DNA from 4 places in the Arthrobacter sp. PvP023 genome. Region 3 is predicted to be linked to each of the others. Evidence: riboswitches for the same ligand, from Rfam matches in the RefSeq annotation. Region 3 holds a riboswitch; each other region holds the start of a gene.

Region 1 (5,513 bases), 1.6 Mb from region 3:
CGGGAGCCTTCGGGTCTGCCGCGTGGCCCAAGCAACACGGCATGGCCTTGGCCTACGACGCACTGTTCCTGCGCCGCCACGGTTTTGACGCGTCTGCGGAGCCCGTCGAATCGGACTTCCAGACGGACGCCGGGATTGTGCTGGGGGCCTTGGCGGACGAGGGCCGGGGCGCTGCCGGCGGACATGTGGTGGCGCATGCCCAGGGCGCCATTGCGGCTATGATGGCGGCCGTGGAACGCCCGGATCTGGTGCAGTCCCTCACCCTCGTGGAGCCCGCCTGCCTGTCACTGACCGCTGAACTGCCTGCCACTGCTGCGCACCGCGCACTGATGCAGCCGCTTTTTGACGTGCGGCACCAGCTCGGCGACGACGACTTCCAGCGGGAGTTTGTCCGGCGGGCGTTTTCCGTGCACAGTGATGGCCCCGCCACGCCGGAAGCACTCAACGCTGCCCGCCGGCTCCGGTTACAGGCGCCTCCGTGGGAGGCGCCGCTGCAGATCGTGCCGGGTGTCGCCACGCTCGTCCTGACCGGCGGCTGGGAGCCGCTCTACGAAGAGATTGCGGGCTACCTGCGTGAAACCGGTGCCCAGCACCGCGTTGCCGCGGGCGGACACCGGCCTCAGGATTCGGTGGAGGGAGACCGGGTTATCCGGTCCTTCATCGCAGAAGTCAGCAGGCGTCAGCACTCACAGGCGTCGTAGCGTCGCCCGTCGCTGCACTGCGCCGGCCCGGTTGTTCCGGGTTTGGAAGCTGCAGCTCGGGAAGGTAAACCTTGCCGCCGGCTGCCAGGAATTCGTTGCTCTTTTCACGCATGCCTGCCGCCATCTCGGCGAGTGCCGACTGTGCTTCGGCGGAACCGTACTCGTCCCTGATGTCCTGGCTGATGCGCATGGAGCAGAACTTGGGCCCGCACATGGAGCAGAAGTGCGCGGTCTTGGCCGGTTCCGCGGGGAGGGTCTCGTCATGGAAGGATTCGGCGGTGACCGGGTCCAGTGAGAGGGCGAACTGGTCCCGCCAGCGGAATTCGAACCGGGCCTTGGACAGGGCGTCGTCGCGTTCGTGCGCGCCGGGGTGGCCCTTGGCCAGGTCGGCGGCGTGGGCGGCAATCTTGTAGGTAATGACGCCGGTCTTGACATCGTCCTTGTTGGGCAGCCCCAGGTGTTCCTTGGGCGTGACGTAGCAGAGCATGGCCGTGCCGTAGCGGGCGATTTCCGTGGCGCCGATGGCGGACGTGATGTGGTCGTAGCCCGGGGCTATGTCCGTCACCAGCGGCCCCAGCGTGTAGAACGGTGCTCCCTTGCAGAGTTCCTGCTGGCGTTCCACGTTTTCACGTACCAGGTGGAAAGGCACGTGGCCGGGTCCTTCCACCATCACCTGCACGTCGAACTCCCAGGCGCGCTGCGTCAGTTCGGCCAGGGTATCCAGCTCGGCGAACTGGGCGGCGTCGTTCGCGTCCGCGGTCGCACCTGGCCGCAGCCCGTCGCCCAGCGAGAACGCGACGTCGTACTTGGCGAAAATTTCGCACAGCTCGTCGAAGTGCGTGTACAGGAAGTTCTCCTGGTGGTGGGCAAGGCACCAGCCGGCCATGATGGAGCCGCCGCGGGAGACTATGCCGGTGACCCGGTTGGCCGTCAGCGGCACATACCGCAGCAGCACCCCGGCGTGGATGGTCATGTAGTCCACGCCCTGCTCGCACTGTTCGATCACGGTGTCGCGGAAGATTTCCCACGTCAGTTGGTTGGCCTCGCCGTTGACCTTTTCCAGGGCCTGGTAGATGGGAACGGTGCCGATCGGGACTGGCGAGTTGCGGATGATCCACTCACGGGTGGTGTGGATGTCGTCGCCGGTGGACAGGTCCATCACGGTGTCGGCGCCCCACTGTGTGGCCCATTGCAGCTTGTCGACCTCCTCCGCGATGGAGCTCGTGACGGCCGAGTTGCCGATGTTGGCGTTGATCTTCACCAGGAAGGCCTTGCCGATGATCATCGGCTCGGATTCCGGGTGGTTGATGTTGTTGGGGATGATGGCGCGGCCCGCAGCGACTTCGCTGCGGACCAGCTCCACGTCGCAGTTTTCGCGGAGGGCAACGAACTGCATCTCGGGCGTCACCACACCCTGCCGGGCGTAGTGCATCTGCGTGACTGTTCTGCCTTCGACGGCGCGGTGGGGCACGGGCTGCGCGCCCTTCCACTCCGCGGACGCGGCGCCGCGGCGCACTGCCGACCTGCCGTCATCGAGCAGGTTCCGTTCCCTTCCGCCATAGGGCTCGGTGTCTGCCCGCGACTCGATCCACCGGGTTCTGAAAGGCTCCAGGCCCACCACGGGATCGCTGCCGGGCCCGGCAGTCCGGTACACGCGGAACGGCGGGTTGGCTGCCCCGCCCGGTGAGTCCTCAAGGGCGATTTCGGTCACCGGAACCCGGATCCCGGTGGCCTCATCGGCGATGAATGCCAGCGAGTGGGACTTCAGGGACTGCGCTTCGGCAAGTGCCGAATTGCCGGGTGCGGTCTTGTTTTGGGCACGGATCAGCTGTGTTTCTTGTGTATTCACGGAATACTCACTTCCTTCGCCGGCATTACCCGGACAGGTTCAACGGTCGCAGGCCGCGTCAGCCCGATCTCAGCCCTTGCAAGGGCACCCGTGTGGTCGTAGACGAAGCTACCACAGGGCCGGGGCGGGTCCATGTCACATGCAGGTCACAACAGGGGAGGGTGCCCGGCCGGTCTAGGCTTGAAGCATGCGTGGCGTCATCGAATTCAGCGGAACCGTGCTCACCGCCCCGGACCGGGAACGGCAGGGCCTCTGGGCTGTGGACGGCAGGCTGACGTTCACACGGCCGGCCGCTCCGCCTGACCTGGTGTTGAACGGCTGGGTGCTGCCTGGCCTGGTGGATGCGCATTGCCACATCGGGCTGGGACCAGCCGGTGACGTTCCGGATTCCGTGGCCGAGGAACAGGCCCTCACGGACAGGAATGCCGGTACGCTGCTCGTCCGGGATGCCGGCGCCGTCCACGACACCCGCTGGCTCCAGCAGCGGCCGGAGCTGCCGCGCATCATCCGCGCCGGCCGCCACATCGCCAGGACGCGCCGCTACCTGCAGGGATTCGCCGTCGAAGTTGAGCCGGACGGACTGGTCGAGGCCGTGCGGAAGCAGGCGCTGGCGGGTGACGGTTGGGTCAAGCTCGTAGGGGACTGGATCGACCGGGACGCCGGCGACCTGGCGCCGTCGTTCCGCGCCGCAGTGGTGCGGGACGCTGTCCGCGCAGCCCACGACGAAGGCGCCAGGGTGACCGCCCACTGTTTCGCGGAGGACACCCTGGATGACATGCTCGACGCCGGCATCGACTGCATCGAACACGGAACCGGCCTGCTGCCGCGCCACATCCCCCGTTTCGTGGACCAGCGCGTCCCCATCGTTCCCACGCTGATCAACATTGCGACATTCCCCGACATTGCGGCCCGTGCGAAAGCGAAGTTTCCGGTGTACGGGGCGCACATGCAAAGGCTCTGGGAACGGCGGAACGAGCGCATCCTCGAGGCCTTCGAAGCCGGCGTGGCGATCTACGCCGGGACCGATGCGGGCAGTGTCATCAGCCACGGCAGGATCGTGGACGAGATCCAGGCGCTCCACGCCGCCGGCCTGCCGGCGGCCTCAGCCCTGGACGCCGCTTCCTGGGCCGCGCGTGAGTGGCTGGGGGCCGACGGCATCGCCGAAGGTGCCAGCGCCGACGTCGTGCTGTGCGAACTGGACCCCAGGCTCAATCCGGCAACACTGCGGGACCTCAAGCACATCGTTCTTCGGGGCCGGCAGCTCCGCTAGGAATAAATTGAAGCTTCAAGTAATTTACTCTATGTAATCGTCGCCGGTCGCCGGCGGCCGAGTTTCCAGAGTTTGGAGTTGGAATGACCGTGGAATCCAGCAGCAAGGACCTGTTGCCCGCCGATCTCACCATGGGCACGGTGATGCTCAAGGTGGGCGACATGAAGCTGATGACGGACTATTACCAGCGCGCGCTCGGGCTGGACGTCGTGGCTGAGCAGGATGGCGGGGTGTACCTCGGCCGCCGGGGTGCACTGCTGGTCCACCTGGCCGCGGCCCCCGGGTTGAACCTCCCGGCCCGTGGCGAGGCGGGGCTGTTCCACACGGCACTGCTGTTCGAGGACCGGTCGTCGCTCGCTGCCACGGTGGCCTCTGCCGCCCGGTATGAACCGCGGCTGTTCACCGGAAGCGCAGACCACCTCGTCAGTGAGGCCTTCTACTTCAACGATCCCGAGGGGAACGGCATCGAGCTGTACTGGGACCGTCCCCGCAGCGACTGGTCCTGGGAGGGAACCAATGTGGTCATGGACAGCCTTGCCCTGCCGCCGCAGCGCTTCCTCCAGGACTTCCTAAGCGAGGACGCGGTGAGCGGGCAGCGCGAGGCCGCGGCCGGCGTCGGGCACGTCCACCTGCAAGTGGGTGATGTCCAGTCGGCGCACGACTTCTACGTGGGCACCCTCGGTTTCGAGAAGACTGCCGGATGGCACGGGCAGGCCCTGTTCGTCTCGGCCGGCGGCTACCACCACCATATGGCCATGAACGTCTGGAACAGCAGGGGCGCCGGGCCCCGCCGGGACACCCTGGGGCTGGGTGAAGTCCTGATCGAGGTGCCGGGAACGGACGACGTCGGCGCGCTCGCCGACCGTTTGCGGGTCGCCGGCGTTGCTTCGCACCATACGGGAGCCGAGCTGCGGTTTGAGGATCCGTGGCGCAACCGGATCCGCGTCGCCGTCCGCTGAGGCGGCGCCGAGCTGCGCGTTCTTCTGGGCTAGGCTGAAGCCGGAAGTCCGTGGAGGCTGCGAAGCTGCCCTGCCGGACCATGACACCGCCGACGGAATGAGGATGATTTCCATGGGTTTCACCGAAATCTTTGTTTCCACCCACGACGAGGCGCTCAAGCGCGCGGCGGCACTCGACGGCGGAGGCCCCGCTGCTCCGGACGCGCTTCGGATTACGGACATCAGCGATTTTGAGATTGAGCAGCTGGGCGACCTCGCCGGAGCGGCGGTCCACGCGTCAGGAGCGGACTATGAGCTCGCCATGGTGGACGTGGCCAGCGATTCGCTCCTGGGCGTGCCGGCCGCCATGGTGCGTGCGCTCGCCGAACTCCTCAGCTATGAGACCGAAGGCGAGGGCAATGTCCTGGAGGACGTGGCGGCCAGGTGGGCGGCGGAGGAGGATATGCCTTTTGGTTCCGAAGAGGCCCTCGGGTATGTCCAGCGGCTCGCGCAGATGGCCGGCAGCGTGGACCCGAACGCGCGGACCGGGCTGTACGTGTGGTCGTCCTGAACGGCCCGCCGGGTGTCAAGTCGAAATCCCGCCGCTGATCTGGCACAATAAACAGGTACTCGATCTGCGTGGCCCCTCTCTCCGCGTCCGGATCCTGTCCTTTTAGAACCCCCTAGTACGGCCCGCCCCACGGGTGCAGAACGCCGGGCTCGACCCCGTTTCAGAAACAGGAGTGACCACAAAA
Region 2 (5,513 bases), 1.3 Mb from region 3:
TTCGTGGACACTTGGAGTCAGATGATGATGTGACACGAAAGTCAGATTAGCTCTATTTGCGCCATTAGTCTTGGACGATGAGCTCATCTCCGGCCGACACGGCTCGCCACAACCGCTTCATCGCAGGCCTGTTCGGAATGATGGCCTACGGCGAGCTCTCAGCCTTCGAGAGATTCGCCGCTGACGCGCGGTATTCGCCCACCCTCCACGACCGGGCCGTGCTCGGCAGGATTGCCGTGGTGGAGTTCCGGCACTACGAGTTGGTGAGCGCCCGCCTGGAGGCCATGGGGATCGACGCCGAGGATGCCATGCTGCCGTTCCAGGCAGCCGTGGACTATTTCCATTCGCGGACGCGCCCGGCCGACTGGTACGAATCACTGATGGAGGCCTACGTGATCGATACCGTATCAGCCGACTTCTACCGGGCCATCTCCCGCCAACTTGACGCCGGAACGCGGGACGTCATCGAACAGATCCAGGCTTCCGACGAGACAACGGAAGTCCTCCGCGAACGGCTGAGGAGTGCCCTCGCCGATGATCCCAGGCTGGCTTCCAGGCTTGCACTCTGGGGCAGGCGGCTACTGGGCGAAGCGCTGACCCAGGCGCAGCGGGTCAGTTGCGAACATGCCTTCCCGGGAAGCCTGACCGGTGGCGGGGACAGCGCTGCTGCGAAAGAGCTGGTCAGCGGGCTGATCGCGGGGCTGGCGGAGAAGCATTCCAGCCGGATGAGGCAGCTCGGCCTGACCGGATAGTCAGGATGCGCCGGCGTCGAGCGCTGCCAGCAGCGAGCTCGCGGCTGCGGCGGGGTCATCGGCCTCGGTGATGGCGCGGACCACCACGATCCGCTGCGCTCCTGCCGCCACCACCTGCTCAACGTTGCCCAGGTCGATGCCGCCGATGGCGAACCACGGCAGCGGCGCTCCGTCAACGCTTGCCCCCGCAGCGCTGCCGGTTGTTTCGCCGGTGGCCTCTGCCGCATAACGGACGAGGTCGAGGCCGACGGCGGCACGGCCCGGCTTCGTGGGAGTGGCCCACACCGGCCCGACGCAGAAATAATCCAGGCCCCCGGCACCACCGGATGCGGCGATGGCGGCGTCGATCTGCCCGGGGCTGTGCGTCGACAGGCCGATCACGGCCTCACCGCCAAGGAACTTCCGGGCGGACGCCAGGGGGAGGTCCTTCTGCCCGACATGAAGCACCGGGGCACCGGAGAGCGAGGCGATGTCCGCGCGGTCGTTGACCGACCACAGACGGCCGTGGCGGCGGGCCGCGGCTTCCAGTACTTCGAGCAGCTCGAGCTCCTCGGCCGCTTCCAGGCCCTTGTCGCGGAGCTGGATGATGTCCACGCCGCCTGCGTAGGCGGCATCGACGAAGTCGGCGAAATCGCCCCGCTCGGTGCGGGCATCAGTGCAGAGGTACAGGCGGGCATCGGTAAGGAGAGCTTGCTCGGTCATGGCACAAGCCTAGTTCCCCTAAACTGGGGGAGTACCGCGGGAGCCCGCCGCAGCTGTCACAAAGCTGCAGGGCTGAGAGGGCGTCAGAGCCGACCGCTTGACCTGATCCGGTTAGTACCGGCGTAGGGAAGGATGACAATGACCCCGCAATCCCCGGCAGGCCGGCCGCCCGCGCGCAGTCGCGGCGAGCACGGCGTGGACATCAGGGCCGACGTTGCCGTGGTCGGCGGAGGTATCATCGGCCACGGCATTGCCTGGGAAGCCGGGCAGTCGGGCAGGTCCGTGGTCATCATCGACGACGCACCGGGAACGGGCGCGAGCTGGGCCGCCGCTGGCATGCTGGCGCCGGTCAGCGAACTCCATTACCAGGAGGAAGACCTCCTGGAACTCATGCTCCACTCCTCGGGACTGTGGCCGACCTTCGCAGCCGGCCTGGAAACCGGGCGTGCGTCCCGTGAACCCGGCGCCGACGGCCCGGACACCGGCTACCTTACGACGCCGACCCTCGCCGTGGGTGCCGACGCCGCAGACCGCCGGGCGCTCGCCGACCTGCGCGGCGTCCAGCAGGCCGGCGGGCTGACGGTGGAACCGCTGACGGTCAGGGAAGCCCGGGGACGGGAGCCGCTGCTGAGCCCCGGAATCTCCTGCGCCTTCGAGATTCCGGCCGACCATCAGGTGGATCCCCGCAAGCTGCTGGCCGTGATCTCGGATTCCCTGCCGGGGTCCGCCGTGCGTAAGCGGGCCGCCGGCCTGCTCTGGGAGGACGGGCATGTCAGCGGCGTCAGCCTGGCCGGTGGAGGAACCGTGCACGCAGGCGAAACGATCATTGCCAACGGACTGGAATCCGCGTCCCTGGGCGGACTGCCGCCCGGACTTCAGCTGCCGCTCCGCCCCGTGTACGGCGACATCCTGCGCCTGCGCGTCCCCGCCTACCTGCAGCCCCTGCTGACATCCACAGTCCGTGGAATGGTCCATGGAGTTCCCGTTTACATCGTGCCCCGGCAGGACGGCACCGTGGTGATCGGGGCCACGCAGCGTGAAGATTCGCTGTCGGGAGCGGGTATCGACACCCCCGTTACGGCGCCTGCGGGACCCGTAACACCCGCAGGATCGGCCGTTTCCGCCGGCGGCGTCTACCAGCTGCTCCGTGACGCACAGGTGCTGGTTCCCGCCGTCGCGGAACTGGAACTGCTCGAAGCCACGGCGAGGGCCCGTCCGGGAACGCCGGACAACGCGCCGCTGCTGGGCCGGGTAGCGGCCGCAGGAACCGGCCTGGATATTGAGGGCCTGATCATTGCCACCGGATTCTTCCGGCATGGCGTCCTGCTCACCCCTGCAGCGGCGTCCATCTGCAGGCAGCTGATGGACGGCGACGCCGATCCACGCTGGGCTCCGGTCCGGCCCGACCGGTTTTCCGGCCTTTCGGCCGGACCGGCAACGCCTGCACACACCGTCACAATTGACCCGAACAAGGAAACAGCATGAACATCACACTGAACGGCACGGCACATGCGGTGGCCGACGGCGCGTCCGTCACCACCCTCGTCAGCCAGGTCACCGGCAGGAACCTCGCGCCCAACGGGCAGGCTGCCGACGGCCAAAAACTGGGCGTGGCGGTAGCGCGGAATTCCGAGGTGGTGCCGCGCAGCCAGTGGTTCGTCACGGCGCTGGCCGAGGGCGACGACGTCGAACTTGTTACCGCGGTACAGGGAGGTTGAGCATCATGGCAGGAACAACGGTTGCCGGCACGGCAGGGACCGGACAGCAGGCGGCGGCGGACGCATTCATCGTGGACGGCATCCCGCTGGGATCACGGTTGATCATGGGCACCGGCGGTGCACCCAGCCTGGACGGGCTGGGGGCTGCCCTGATCGCGTCCGGCACGGAGCTGACCACTGTGGCCATGCGCCGCTATTCGCCGGCCGAAACAGGCTCGCTGTTCCAGCTCCTGGTGGACCACAACATCCGGGTGCTGCCCAACACCGCCGGCTGCTTCACCGCCCGGGACGCCGTGATGACGGCGGAACTGGCGCGGGAGGCACTGGAGACGGACTGGGTGAAGCTTGAAGTGATCGCCGACGAGCACACCCTGCTGCCGGACGCCGTGGAGCTGGTGGACGCCACCGAGCAGCTGGTTAACCGCGGGTTCAAGGTGTTCGCCTACACCAATGACGATCCCGTGCTGGCGCTTCGGCTGGAGAACCTCGGAGCCACCGCCGTGATGCCGCTCGGGTCCCCGATCGGCACCGGCCTGGGCATCCTGAACCCGCATAACATTGAGCTCATCGTTTCCAGGGCATCCGTTCCCGTGGTGCTCGATGCCGGCATCGGCACGGCGTCCGACGCTGCGCTCGCCATGGAACTGGGGTGCGACGCGGTGCTGCTGGCGACAGCAGTGACCCGGGCGCAGAACCCGGCGATGATGGGGCAGGCCTTCAAACACGCGGTCATCGCCGGTAGGCTGGCGAAAGCGGCAGGACGGATTCCGCGCCGCGAGCACGCTCTTGCCTCGTCGGCCATGGAAGGCCGGGCGGAGTTCCTGTAGGCGTACCATCCAAGGAGCCAGCGGTGACAGGCACGGAAGACACTCTTAGCCAAACCCAGATTGACGCCGCACTCGCAGAGCTGCCCGACTGGCGGTACCAATCCGGTGGTCTGGTGACCGTCTTCAAGGCACCGACCGCGGCAGCTGCGCTTGAGCTGATTGCCGCCGTCGGGCGCCTGGCCGAGGAACAAAACCACCACCCGGACCTGGACTGGCGCTACAACAGGGTGTTCATCCGCTTCACCTCACACGACGCCGGTACGCAGGTGACAGGGCGGGACGTCGCCGCCGCGGCGGCCGTCAGCGCCGCTGCCGCCGTCGTGGAAGCTGTGGCCGTTCCAGCCAAGTACCCGCCCGGCGCCTCAAGTACGGCGCCTCAAGTACTTAGAGCCGCAGCGCCGCGGTGAGCTCCTTCGTGTCATGCAGGGAACGCTTCCGGCCCAGGTACACCGCGGCGGCAAGAGCCGCCCCGGTGCCCAGGACCATGGGCAGCACCCACGGAATCCACGTCAGGCCGGGCTGGTAACCAAGCCCTGCGGCCATGAAGATGATCCAGCTCAGCATCCCCACGGCGGTGGCCACGCCTGCCGGCATGCCGATGCCGTACTTCGCATGCCGCCTGTCGTTGGCCCAGACAACAAAGCCTGCGGCCACAGTCACGAGGGCCACGATTACCAGGGAAAGCATTCAGCGAACTCCTTGCTGCAGGGCGTTTCGGGACAGGTGAAACGGTGGCTTAGAGCTGGCCGAATCCGACGCGGCGGGCCTCCTCGGCGCCGATCTCAACGTAACCCAGGACGTTGGCGGGAATGAGGATCACACGGCCCTTTTCGTCAGTCAGGCGCAGTTCGGACCCCTTGGTGATGGATTCCTCGACGAGCTTTGCTACCGCGTCAGCATCCTGAGCCGATTCCAGCACAATTTCGCGGCCAATGTTCTGAATGCCGATCTTTACTTCCACAGCGAGGCCTCCCAGCCAATCAAAGTTCTAAAGGTGTTCTCTATTTGTAGTCTAGGTTTCCTTGGGAAAGCGCGAGATTCCGCGCCAAGCTAAACGATAGATCAGGTCACTGGCCACATCGAGGTCCAGGTTTCCATCGGTTTCAAGCCAGTAGCGTGCACTGACCTGCGCCATTCCGGCGAGTCCGCGCCCCAGCAACTGGGCCTCCAGCATAGGGAGCTTGGTGTCCTCGGCGATTACCCGCGCAATGGCGTCGGCAAAAGTCTTGTTGAATGTTTCGAGCCTGGAACTGACGTCGCTGTCATTGATCAGGTCCGATTCAAACACCAGGCGGTGCGCCTGGTCATCGCTGGCAATGAAGTGATAGTAGGCGCGCATGACCGCCTGGACGCGTTCGTCGTTGTCGTCGGTGGAATTCAGTGCGCCCATCATGAGCTCGGTCAGAGCACTCAGGTGGCTGTCCAGCAGGGCGAGGTAGAGCTCGCGTTTGGAAGGGAAGTGCTGGTACAGCACCGGTTTGCTGACATGGGCCGTCTCAGCGATCTCGTCCATG
Region 3 (5,513 bases):
GCAAGCTACGTGCTGATGACCCTCGGCGGGACCGGTCCCCGCATCCGTGCCGGCGTGACCTACGTGGTGGTCTCCGTGGTGTCCTCCGTCCTGTTCCTGATCGCCATCGCCATGATCTACGGCGCCACCGGAACCATCAACATGGCGGACCTCGCCGTCAAGCTCGCGGACCTGGACTCCGGAACGCGGATGCTGCTGCACGTGATGCTGCTGGTGGCCTTCGGCATCAAGGCGGCTGTCTTCCCGTTGTCCTTCTGGCTTCCTGACTCGTACCCCACCGCACCGGCCCCCGTCACGGCGGTGTTCGCCGGCTTGCTGACCAAGGTGGGCGTCTATGCCATGGTGCGCACCGAGACGCTCCTCTTCCCGGGGGACTCGCTGAACACTCCGCTGATGGTGGCGGCATTACTGACCATGGTGGTGGGAATCCTGGGTGCGCTGGCCCAGAGCGACATCAAGCGTCTGCTCTCGTTCACCCTCGTCAGCCACATCGGCTACATGGTGTTCGGGCTGGCGATGTCCTCGGTGGCCGGGCTCGGCGCGGCAGTGTTCTACGTGGCCCACCACATCACCATCCAGACCAGTCTCTTCCTGGTCACGGGCCTGATCGAACGCCGCGGCGGAAGCTCGTCGATCGACCGCGTCGCCGGCCTGGCCAAGCTGTCCCCGATCCTGGCCCTGCTGTTCTTCATCCCCGCCATGAACCTGGCCGGCATCCCGCCGTTCTCGGGTTTCCTGGGCAAGCTCGGGCTGCTGCAGGCCGGTGTGCAGCTTGGCACCCCGCTGGCCTACGCCCTGGTGATCGGCGGCGTCGTGACCAGCCTGCTGACGCTCCTGGCCATCGCCCGTGTGTGGAACCGCGCGTTCTGGCGCAAACCCGAGGACGCCGAGAACCCGGACCCCGTGCTGCTCGCGGCCCCTGAGGACTCCGACACGGGCGACCGCGCGGGCAAGCGCAACGTCACGCTGCTGCCGCGGACGATGGTGGGATCAACCCTGGGCCTCGTGGCCTTCGGCGTGGCGCTCACCGTCTTTGCCGGCCCGCTCTTCCGGGTGGCGGACCAGTCGGCCGTGGAAATGCTGGACCGGTCCGCGTACATCCAGGCCGTGCTGGGCGAAAACGCCCCCGTGCCCCCGATCGCGCAGCCTGAGCCTGTGCAGCAGGAGGGGAAGAAATGAACCGCCGACGGATCTCAATCCGGCAGGAACTGCCCCTGCTGGTCTGGCTGGTGTTCGTCTGGGCCGCGCTCTGGCAGGACTTCAGCCCCGGTAACCTGCTGTTCGGTGCGCTGATCGCCGTCGTGGTGGCACGGCTTTTCTACCTGCCCCCGGTGGAGCTGGGCGGCCGCTTCAGCATCGTGCGGGCAGTCCCCTTCGCCCTGGTGTTCCTGGCCAAGGTGGTGGCCGCCAGCTTCCAGGTGCTGTACCTCGCGTTGGCCCGCGGGCCCAAGGTGACCAACGCCGTCGTCGCCGTCAAACTGCGAAGCCACTCGGACCTGATGGTGACGGCCACCGGCCACGTCATCTCGCTGATTCCGGGCTCGCTGGTGGTGGAGGTGGACCGCTCCACGTCCACGCTCTACATCCACGGGCTGAATGTGCGGAGCGGAGAGGACATTGTGAACCTGCGCAAAGAGGTCCGGGATGCCGAGGCGGCACTGATCAGGATCATGGGCACCCGCGAGGAACTGGCCGCACTGAAACAGGAGGTGGGCGCATGATGGACGTCGTCCTGACCGTAACGGCCGTGATCCTGTCCCTGGCGGCAGCCGGGGCGATTGTCCGGATCGCCATCGGCCCGTCCCTGCTGGACCGGGTGCTGGCCTCTGACGTGCTGCTGGCCATCATCGGTGCCACGCTCTGCATCGACATGGCCGTCAACCGGCACCTGAACAACCTGATGCTGCTCGTGGCGCTGTCCATCATCGGGTTCATCGGGTCCGTGACCGTGGCGCGCTTCGTGGCCGACCGGCGGGAGCAGCCCCATGAATCCTGAACCATCCGCCGTGGACACAGTCATTGATGCAGTGTCGGCCATCTTTATGGTGGTGGGCGCCCTGATGTCCCTCGGTGCGGCGATCGGCCTGTTGCGCTTCCCCGACCTGATGAGCAGGATGCACGCCGCCACGAAGCCCCAGGTGCTGGGACTCTTCCTGCTGCTGGCCTCGGTGGGCCTGCAGCTGCGGACCTGGTGGGTGTGGCCCGTGCTGTTCGTGGCGTGGATCTTCCAGGTGCTCACCGTTCCGGTGTCCGCCCACATGGTGGGCAGGGCGGGTTACCGCACCAAGCACCTGCACAAGGAACTGCTCACCACGGATGAACTGGAGGCCGTAGTGCTGAAGGCAGCCGACAAGAAGGCCGCCGCGAGGCAGGAATCAGAAAAGCGCGCCGCCGTCGAGGGTGACGACGGCGCAGCCTAAGGGGCGCCCGCAAGAAGTTCCGGGCCGCCACCCCTGGTGAAGTTCTTGTCCAGATAACGCGACTTGGCGGCCGATCAGCTCCCGTTACCTGGACAAAAACTCTCCCGAGTGGGCCTAGACGATGTCCTGGCTCTTGGCGAAGCGGGTGATGGCACGCTGCGTGCCCCGGTTGGCCAGGACCTGGATGATGGCGCTGACAGCCGCCGAGATCAGCGCAAAGGTCAGGGCGCTGCGCAGGGTGGTGGGGACGTCGTCCTTGTCGCCCTTCGGGGGCTTGCGGCCGGTGATCTTTTCCCAGACGACGTCAACGGCCTTGGTGCCGGCGAATCCGGCAAGCAGGCTCACTCCGGTTCCAAGCAGCTTGATGAAAAAACTCACTCCAGTACCCCTTTACAGGTGGGAAACAACGGAAACAGGGCTTCCCCTAGCCTAGCCGCATCAACCCGGCCGCATCACCGCGCATTGTGACACCCTCCCCGGGATTTCGCGGGCCCGCGGGTGTAAACTGATCCACGCCCACAAGGGCGAATTGATACGACAGGGGAGCGTCGCCGTCGGGCATCACTGGAACATTCCAGGGAACCGGAGGCGGGCGCTGAGAGTGCGGACAGCCGCAGACCCTCGAACCTGATCCGGTTAGTACCGGCGCAAGGGAGTCGAGTTCTCAGAGTGTCCGGCAGCAGGCGGCGGAAGCCGCGGACGGTCCGGGGAACACTCTCCCCTCCTGTACCTCAGGAGGAAGAAAATGACTGGAATTACGGCCAAGCAGACGCTTGGCAACAGCAAGTACAACTGGCGTGTGGTGGACATTGTGGTTGCCGCGTTGATCGCAGTAGCCGGAGGCGTCATTTTCTGGGCCTGGTCCCAGGGGGCTGCCGCAGTTTCGCCGCCCATGAACGCCGTCTACCCGCCGCTGACCGGCCTTATCGCAGGCGGCTGGATGATTCCCGCCGTCCTGGGCATGCTGATCATCCGCAAGCCCGGAGCCGCCCTGTTCTGCGAAACAGTGGCCGCCACGGGTGAGCTGATCATGGGCTCGCAGTACGGCGCATCGGTGCTGTTCTCCGGCTTCGTGCAGGGGCTCGGCGCGGAGATCATCTTCGCGGTGTTCGTTTACAAGAAGTTCAACCTGCCCGTTTCGCTGCTGGCCGGTGCCGCTGCAGGCCTCTTCTGCGGCCTGAACGACTCGTTCGCACCGTGGGGCTGGAACATCGCCTACGCTGCCGGCGACAAGCTGGCCTACATCATCTTCACGGCCATCTCCGGCGCCATCATCGCCGGCGGCCTGTCCTGGCTCGCCACCCGCGGACTGGCCCGGACCGGTGTGCTGAGCTCCTTCGCGTCCCGCAAGGCAGCGACGGAGCCTGTCTTCTCCTGATGAACGCACACTGCTCATGACGCCTTCCGACACCGTCCGCCCGGCAGCGGTTACGGCACGCGGCTGGGGCTGGCGGCATGCCGGCCGGTCCCGGCCCGCCGTCCACGGCTTGGACCTGGACATTCAGCCGGGCGAACGCGTGCTGCTGCTGGGTCCCTCCGGCGCGGGCAAATCCACGCTGCTGCACGCACTCGCCGGGGTGCTCGGGGACAGCGACTCCGGAGCCCACCACGACGGAACGCCGGATGCCGACGACTCCGACGAGACCGGTTCCCTGCTCATCGACGGTGCCCCGCCGCGTGCTCAGCGCGGCCGCGCCGGCCTCATGCAGCAGGACCCCGAGACGCAGGTGGTCCTTTCCCGCGTGGGGGACGACGTCGCCTTCGGCGCCGAGAACCTCGCCGTGCCGCGCGCGGACATCTGGACTCGTGTCGGAGAGGCGCTCGACGACGTCGGGCTGGCCCACCTGCCGCTGGACCACCCGACGTCGGCCCTGTCCGGCGGGCAGAAGCAGCGCCTCGCGCTTGCCGGGATCCTCGCCATGCGCCCGGGACTGCTGCTCCTCGACGAGCCCACTGCCAACCTGGACCCTGCCGGCGTCCTGGAAGTCCGTGACGCCGTGGGCCGGTGCCTGGACAAGACCGGGGCAACGCTGGTGGTGGTGGAACACCGCGTGGGCGTGTGGAAGGACCTTGTGGACCGGATCGTGGTGCTGCAGCCGGGATCTTCCACGGACACCGCGGTGCTCCTGGACGGCCCTCCGGACCGGGTCCTGGCAGAGGCGCGGGACATGCTCGTCTCCGCCGGCGTATGGGTGCCCGGGTACGTGCCCGCCACCCGGGCGCGAACGGGTGATGCAGGAGTGCCGGGTGCCACTGGAACGCAGGGCGAGCCGGGGGCCGGGAACCTCCTGCTGGCCGCCGAAAACCTTGCCGTGTCCCGCGAACGCCCCCGCCGGCGGCGCTTCAAGGCTGTCCCGCCGGTCCCCGTGCAGTCCGGCATCACGGCGCAGGTCCGCGCCGGCCAGGCATTGACCATCACGGGTCCCAACGGTTCCGGAAAGTCCACGTTTGCCCTGACCCTCGCCGGGCTGCTCCAGCCGGTGGAGGGCTCGGTTTCCGCCACGGTCGACCTCAGCCAAGGTGCCGGCATTGACCCGTACAAGTGGAAGGCGGAGCAGTTGATCTCCCGGATCGGCACCGTGTTCCAGGAACCGGAGCACCAGTTCGTCACCGGCCGGGTGCTGGATGAGCTGATGTTCGGCCCGCGGCACCTGGGCCACGGCGAGGATCGCGTGGACGAACTCCTGGAGCGCCTCCGGCTGACCAAGCTGGTGGACGCCAACCCCTACACACTCTCCGGCGGGGAGAAGCGCCGGCTGTCTGTCGCCACCGTCCTGGCCGCGCATCCCCGCGTGCTGATCCTGGACGAGCCCACGTTCGGCCAGGACGCCAACACCTGGGCCGAGCTCGCCTCCTTCCTCTCCGAACTCCTCGACGCCGGCACCGCCGTGGTGTCGGTGACCCACGACCAGGAGTTCAGCGACGTCCTGGGCGGTACCGAGCTGAAACTGGGCGCGCCCGAACCCGGGCGGCCAGGACTGCGCAACCCGAAGGTGGCTGCACCATGAGGCAAGCGCTGACCCTGCAGGCGAACCACGCCCTGCTCACCCGGGCCAATCCGCTGGCCAAGTTCGCCGTCGTCATGCTGATGAC
Region 4 (5,513 bases), 1.7 Mb from region 3:
GCCCCGGAGCTCCTCTACGGCGAACCGGACCTCACGATCAAGGTGGTCCGCGACGTCTTCAACGAGGACTTCTCCAAGCTGATCGTTTCGGGCGAGGAAGCCTGGGACACCATTGAGGCGTACGTAACGTACGTGGCTCCGGACCTGGTGGGCCGGCTCGAAAAGTGGACCAAGGACACGGACATCTTCTCGGCCTGGCGGATCGACGAGCAGATCCACAAGGCCCTGGACCGCAAGGTCTTCCTGCCCTCCGGCGGCTCCCTCGTGATCGACCGCACCGAAGCCATGACCGTGGTGGACGTCAACACCGGCAAGTTCACCGGCAGCGGCGGCAACCTGGAGGAAACCGTCACCAAGAACAACCTGGAAGCGGCGGAGGAAGTGGTGCGCCAGCTGCGGCTGCGCGACATCGGCGGCATCATCGTCATCGACTTCATCGACATGGTGCTCGAATCCAACCGCGACCTCGTGCTGCGCCGCATGGTGGAGTGCCTCGGACGCGACCGGACCAAGCACCAGGTCGCGGAAGTGACCTCGCTGGGCCTCGTGCAGATGACCCGCAAGCGCATGGGCACCGGCCTGCTGGAAGTCTTCGGCGAGCAGTGCGAGGCCTGCGCCGGCCGCGGCATCGTCACGCACGACGAACCGGTGGAACACCGCCGTGCCAACACCGTTGCCGCAGAGCACCACGTGCAGCGGGCTGAAACCCAGCAGCCTCCCAGGACGGAGCGCAAGAGCCGCCGCCGCGGCAAGGGCGGCCAGCCTGTTTCCGAGGCCGCTCCGTCGACGCCGGCTCCGGTGCATCACGAACCCACCGACGCCGAACGCCATGCCAAGGCTGAAGCGACCCGCGTTGCCCTGGCCAACATCGCTGCGGCAGCACATGCCGCCCACCTGCACGACGCCGAGACCGGCCATGCAGCCCCCGCCGCCGCAGCACAGGCAAGTGCCGCCCAGGCAGTGGGCCAGGCACTCGCCGCCCAGGCTCCTTCCGGGCAAACCGGAGCGCCGGCCGGGGGAGGGGCTGCCCAGCCGTCCGCCGCCCAGCCCGCCACGGCGCGGCCGGCCAAGGTGTCGGAAACTGAAGCAGTAGCCGCAGGACGGCCCGCGGCCGTTCTGACCTTCGGCGGCGAAAAGGTGGCACTGCCGTTTGTTGAGCATGCCGGCGAAGCACCTGCGTCCGGAGCGGCCCTGACACTCGATCGGCTCGCGGAGGCTTTCGCGCACTTGGGTGAGCCTGCAGCCGCTGAGGCTCCGGCGTCACCGGCTGAACAGCAGGCTCCGCCTGCCCAGTCACCGGCCGAGGCACCCGCCCGTGTTCCGTCGGTCCAAGCCCAGGCTCCAGCCCGGACCCAGGCCCCGGCAGCACCCGCTGCTGAAGCCGACTACACCGACCACACCGCGGTGCAGGGCAGGGCGCGCCGTCCCCGCCGTCACCGGAGTGCCAGCCGCGCCCAGGGCGCAGCCAACGAGACGTCCGTGGAACACCACGAAACTGCTCCTGTGGCCGCGTCAGGGCACACCCACGAAGCAAAGGCTCCCGAGCCGGCGAAGAAGGATATGCCCGCCAAGGCACCGGCCAGCGAGCCGATCATCCTCGGTGTGGGAGTACCGGCCTCCGAGCTCTGATCCCACAGCACCACGGTCCCACACGCTGACATCGCGGGTGCGGTCCGGGACTGGCGTAGCAATACGCCGGTTTCGGGCCGTACCCGTGAGTTCGTTGCGGTGGAACAGCTAGGCTAGGGGTCTGACACGGGGTGCCGCGCACAGGGCCGGCTGAGATCCACACCCGTTGAACCTGTCCGGTTAGCACCGGCGAAGGGATGTCTCCTTTGGCCTCATCATTCCTGCCCACCCCTGCCTCCGAAGCCGCCCGCGAATCATCACAGGGCGGCACTGTCCTGCGCAGTACGCCGCGGGTCCTGGCCATCGCCGGCTCCGATCCGTCCGGCGGGGCGGGGATCCAGGCCGACCTCAAAAGCATTGCCGCAAACGGCGGATACGGCATGGCTGCCATCACCGCCCTGACGGCGCAGAACACCCGTGGCGTTCGTGCCGTTCACGTGCCCCCGGCGGATTTCCTGACGGCCCAGCTTGAGGCCATCAGCGACGACATCGGCATTGACGCCGTCAAGATCGGCATGCTGGGTGACTCCGCCGTGATTGCCGCCGTCCGCAGCTGGCTCGAGAAGGCCCGTCCCGCCGTCGTGGTTCTCGACCCCGTGATGGTCGCCACCAGCGGGGACAGACTCCTGCAGGAAGCGGCCGAGGCGGCACTGCGCGAACTCCTGCCCCTTGCCGACCTTGTCACTCCCAACCTGGCGGAACTGGCGATGCTCCTCGATGAACCGCTCGCGGGTGACTGGGAGGCGGCACTCGCCCAGGGGAAGCGCCTCGCCGCCCAGGCCGGCACCACGGTGCTCGTCAAGGGCGGACACCTCGACGGCGGGGAGTGCCCTGACGCGCTGGTCAACACGGCAGGACTGCTCGCCCAGGACGTTGTGGTTGTGCCCGGCGAGCGGATTGACACCACGAACAGCCACGGCACCGGGTGTTCCCTGTCCTCGGCAATGGCCACCGCGCAGGCGAGGCTGGGGGACTGGGAGGCATCCTTGCGGACAGTGAAGCCGTGGCTGCAGGGGGCGCTCCGGGAAGCCGGCGCCTTGGACGTGGGAACAGGCAACGGCCCGGTACACCATTTCCACCATCTGGCCCCCACAGGCAATGAAACGCCGGCCGAAGGCCGTTTCGCAGCGGTCCTCTGGCAGGATGCCGGGCCGGACCTGGACGCCGTTTACGGGCTCGACTTCATCCGCGGCCTGGCCGACGGGTCCCTCACCGAGCACCACTTCGCGTACTACCTTGCCCAGGATGCCATCTACCTGAACGGCTATTCCCGGGTGCTGTCCCGTGCCGCCGCGATTGCCCCCACCGAGGCGGAGCAGCTGTTCTGGGCGCGGTCGGCGCAGCAATGCCTCGAAGTCGAGTCCGAACTGCACCGGACATGGCTCAGCACCCGGAGTGTGGACAGCGGACTGGGGCCGGTCACCAAGTCCTATGTGGACCACCTGCTGGCCTCATCCGTTTCCGGCAGCTACGGCGTGCTCGTGGCGGCCGTTCTCCCGTGCTTCTGGCTGTACGCCGAAGTGGGTGCCGCCCTGCACGGGCAGTTCCTGGCGGCAGGCTCGCCGTCGGACCATCCCTATGCCGACTGGCTCCGCACTTACGCGGACGAAGGATTCGCCGCGGCCACCCGGCAGGCGGTGCGCATTACCGACGACGCTGCCCGTTCCGCCTCTGACAAGGAACGGCAAGCCATGCGGGTGGCCTTCCGGCAGTCGTGCCGCTACGAGGTGGAGTTCTTCGACGCGCCGAGGCGTCACGCTGCACCGCAAACCATTCCCGAGCCGGTACGATAGTGGGGCACGGTTCCGGAAGTCGTTGCGGCAACAGTCTGTTTTCAGCAGAGTGGCGCCTATCACGTACTACTACCGGAGCCAGCCTCATTTGCGGCCGAAGGCAAAATTAGCGTATTCTAGATCTTCGGTGCTTACGCCAACACTTGGGTTATAACCTCAGAACAGTCCGTTTGGAATTCCAAATGGCATTGTTCCTTGGATAACTCATGGGTTCCCCCGGGGAACCCACCGGCGTTGAGGCACAGCGTGAACCAGGCCAAACAATTGGACCCAGGTTCCGCACGCAAATCTAGTAATAAACGTCGAGAGAAGTGAGTTCCCCAGTGGTGTACGCGATTGTCCGCGCAGGCGGCCGCCAAGAGAAGGTTTCCGTTGGAGACTTCGTTACCCTGAACCGCGTCCCCGGTGGAGCCGGCAGCACCATTGAGTTGCCCGCACTGCTCCTGGTAGACGGTGACAAAGTCACGTCTGCCGCTGCGGACCTGGCCAAGGTAACGGTTACGGCTGAGATCCTTCAGGACCTTCGTGGTCCGAAGATCGTCATCCAGAAGTTCAAGAACAAGACCGGGTACAAGAAGCGCCAGGGTCACCGTCAGGAACTGACCAAGGTCAAGATCACCGGTATCAAGTAACCTTCCGTTACTTTTCAGGTTTTCAGCAGATTCCCCAGAATTTTTAAGGCAGGCATTTCAAATGGCACATAAAAAAGGCGCGAGCTCCACTCGCAACGGTCGTGACTCCAACGCCCAGTACCTCGGCGTCAAGCGCTTCGGCGGTCAGGTAGTTTCCGCTGGCGAGATCATCGTCCGCCAGCGTGGCACCCACTTCCACCCGGGTGCCGGCGTTGGCCGCGGCGGCGACGACACCCTGTTCGCACTGACCCCCGGCGCCGTTGAATTCGGTACCCGCCGCGGACGTCGAGTCGTGAACATCGTTGCTGCTGCAGCTGCAGAGTAACAACTAGATCCAAACCGGTGGAGCGGGCCATGATGGCCCGCTCCACTGTTCTTTTAACCGCATTACAATCAATTTGGGCGTCCAAGACGGTCAGGTTAAGCAATAGAGGAGATTCACGTGGCGAGCTTTGTAGACCGGGTAGTACTGCACGTATCCGGCGGTAGCGGCGGTCACGGCTGTGTCTCCGTCCACCGCGAGAAGTTCAAGCCCCTGGGCGGTCCCGACGGCGGCAATGGCGGTGATGGCGGCGACGTCATCCTGCGCGTCGACCCGCAGACCACCACGCTGCTGGACTATCACCACGCACCCCACCGCCACGCCACCAATGGCGGACCCGGCATGGGTGACTGGCGCGGCGGCAAAAACGGCGAAACGCTGATCCTGCCCGTTCCGGAAGGCACCGTCGTCAAGACCAAGGACGGCCGCGTCCTGGCCGACCTCGTCGGCGAAGGCACCGAGTTCATCGCGGCCGCAGGCGGACCGGGCGGCTTGGGCAACGCCGCGCTCTCCTCGCAGAAGCGCCGGGCCCCCGGCTTCGCCCTGCTCGGCATTGAAGGCGAGTCCAGCGACATCGTCCTGGAACTGAAGTCCATCGCGGACATCGCCCTCGTGGGATTCCCGTCCGCCGGCAAGTCCAGCCTGATCGCCGCCATGTCCGCTGCACGCCCCAAGATCGCCGATTACCCCTTCACTACGCTGATCCCCAACCTTGGTGTCGTCCAGGCCGGCGACGTGCGCTTCACCATCGCAGACGTGCCCGGCCTCATCGAAGGAGCCAGCGAAGGCAAGGGCCTGGGCCACCACTTCCTCCGGCACGTGGAGCGCTGCGCAGCTTTGGTTCACGTTTTGGACTGCGGTACGCTCGAAGCTGACCGTGATCCGCTCTCCGACCTGGCGATCATCGAAGCCGAACTCGAAAAATACGCCGTTGACATGAGCTACGCCGGCACCGACGGCGAAGTCGTCCCGCTGAACCACCGGCCCCGGCTGGTTGCCTTGAACAAAGTCGACCTGCCTGACGGCAAGGACATGGCCGAATTCGTCCGGCCCGAGCTTGAGTCCCGCGGCTACCGGGTGTTTGAGATCTCCGCCACGAGCCACGAGGGCCTGCGCCAGCTTGGCTTCGCCATGGCA

The links. A riboswitch is a leader RNA that binds a small molecule or an ion and turns the genes downstream of it on or off. The one in region 3 is predicted to bind thiamine pyrophosphate.
Region 1: another riboswitch for thiamine pyrophosphate. It lies ahead of thiC (phosphomethylpyrimidine synthase ThiC); the one in region 3 lies ahead of JOE31_RS02950 (ECF transporter S component).
Region 2: another riboswitch for thiamine pyrophosphate. It lies ahead of JOE31_RS08730 (FAD-dependent oxidoreductase); the one in region 3 lies ahead of JOE31_RS02950 (ECF transporter S component).
Region 4: another riboswitch for thiamine pyrophosphate. It lies ahead of JOE31_RS10840 (bifunctional hydroxymethylpyrimidine kinase/phosphomethylpyrimidine kinase); the one in region 3 lies ahead of JOE31_RS02950 (ECF transporter S component).

The regions. Positions count from the first base shown of each region.
Region 1 is NZ_JAFIBI010000001.1:2,251,708-2,257,220, forward strand. Features, by position in the region: gene JOE31_RS10325 (alpha/beta fold hydrolase) at 1-701, shown strand, start outside; gene thiC (phosphomethylpyrimidine synthase ThiC) at 670-2,550, opposite strand; TPP riboswitch at 2,545-2,652, opposite strand; gene JOE31_RS10335 (amidohydrolase family protein) at 2,738-3,820, shown strand; gene JOE31_RS10340 (VOC family protein) at 3,904-4,779, shown strand; gene JOE31_RS10345 (hypothetical protein) at 4,892-5,329, shown strand.
Region 2 is NZ_JAFIBI010000001.1:1,889,700-1,895,212, forward strand. Features, by position in the region: gene JOE31_RS08715 (RNB domain-containing ribonuclease) at 1-36, opposite strand, end outside; gene JOE31_RS08720 (ferritin-like fold-containing protein) at 78-752, shown strand; gene thiE (thiamine phosphate synthase) at 753-1,454, opposite strand; TPP riboswitch at 1,481-1,600, shown strand; gene JOE31_RS08730 (FAD-dependent oxidoreductase) at 1,587-2,939, shown strand; gene thiS (sulfur carrier protein ThiS) at 2,936-3,172, shown strand; gene JOE31_RS08740 (thiazole synthase) at 3,178-3,999, shown strand; gene JOE31_RS08745 (4a-hydroxytetrahydrobiopterin dehydratase) at 4,023-4,406, shown strand; gene JOE31_RS08750 (hypothetical protein) at 4,384-4,686, opposite strand; gene JOE31_RS08755 (DUF3107 domain-containing protein) at 4,736-4,960, opposite strand; gene JOE31_RS08760 (TetR/AcrR family transcriptional regulator) at 5,012-5,513, opposite strand, start outside.
Region 3 is NZ_JAFIBI010000001.1:629,180-634,692, forward strand. Features, by position in the region: gene JOE31_RS02925 (Na+/H+ antiporter subunit D) at 1-1,179, shown strand, start outside; gene JOE31_RS02930 (Na+/H+ antiporter subunit E) at 1,176-1,721, shown strand; gene JOE31_RS02935 (monovalent cation/H+ antiporter complex subunit F) at 1,718-1,996, shown strand; gene mnhG (monovalent cation/H(+) antiporter subunit G) at 1,986-2,420, shown strand; gene JOE31_RS02945 (DUF4235 domain-containing protein) at 2,535-2,798, opposite strand; TPP riboswitch at 2,950-3,092, shown strand; gene JOE31_RS02950 (ECF transporter S component) at 3,166-3,798, shown strand; gene JOE31_RS02955 (ABC transporter ATP-binding protein) at 3,815-5,428, shown strand; gene JOE31_RS02960 (energy-coupling factor transporter transmembrane protein EcfT) at 5,425-5,513, shown strand, end outside.
Region 4 is NZ_JAFIBI010000001.1:2,352,252-2,357,764, forward strand. Features, by position in the region: gene JOE31_RS10835 (Rne/Rng family ribonuclease) at 1-1,629, shown strand, start outside; TPP riboswitch at 1,747-1,844, shown strand; gene JOE31_RS10840 (bifunctional hydroxymethylpyrimidine kinase/phosphomethylpyrimidine kinase) at 1,827-3,422, shown strand; gene rplU (50S ribosomal protein L21) at 3,746-4,054, shown strand; gene rpmA (50S ribosomal protein L27) at 4,116-4,379, shown strand; gene obgE (GTPase ObgE) at 4,497-5,513, shown strand, end outside.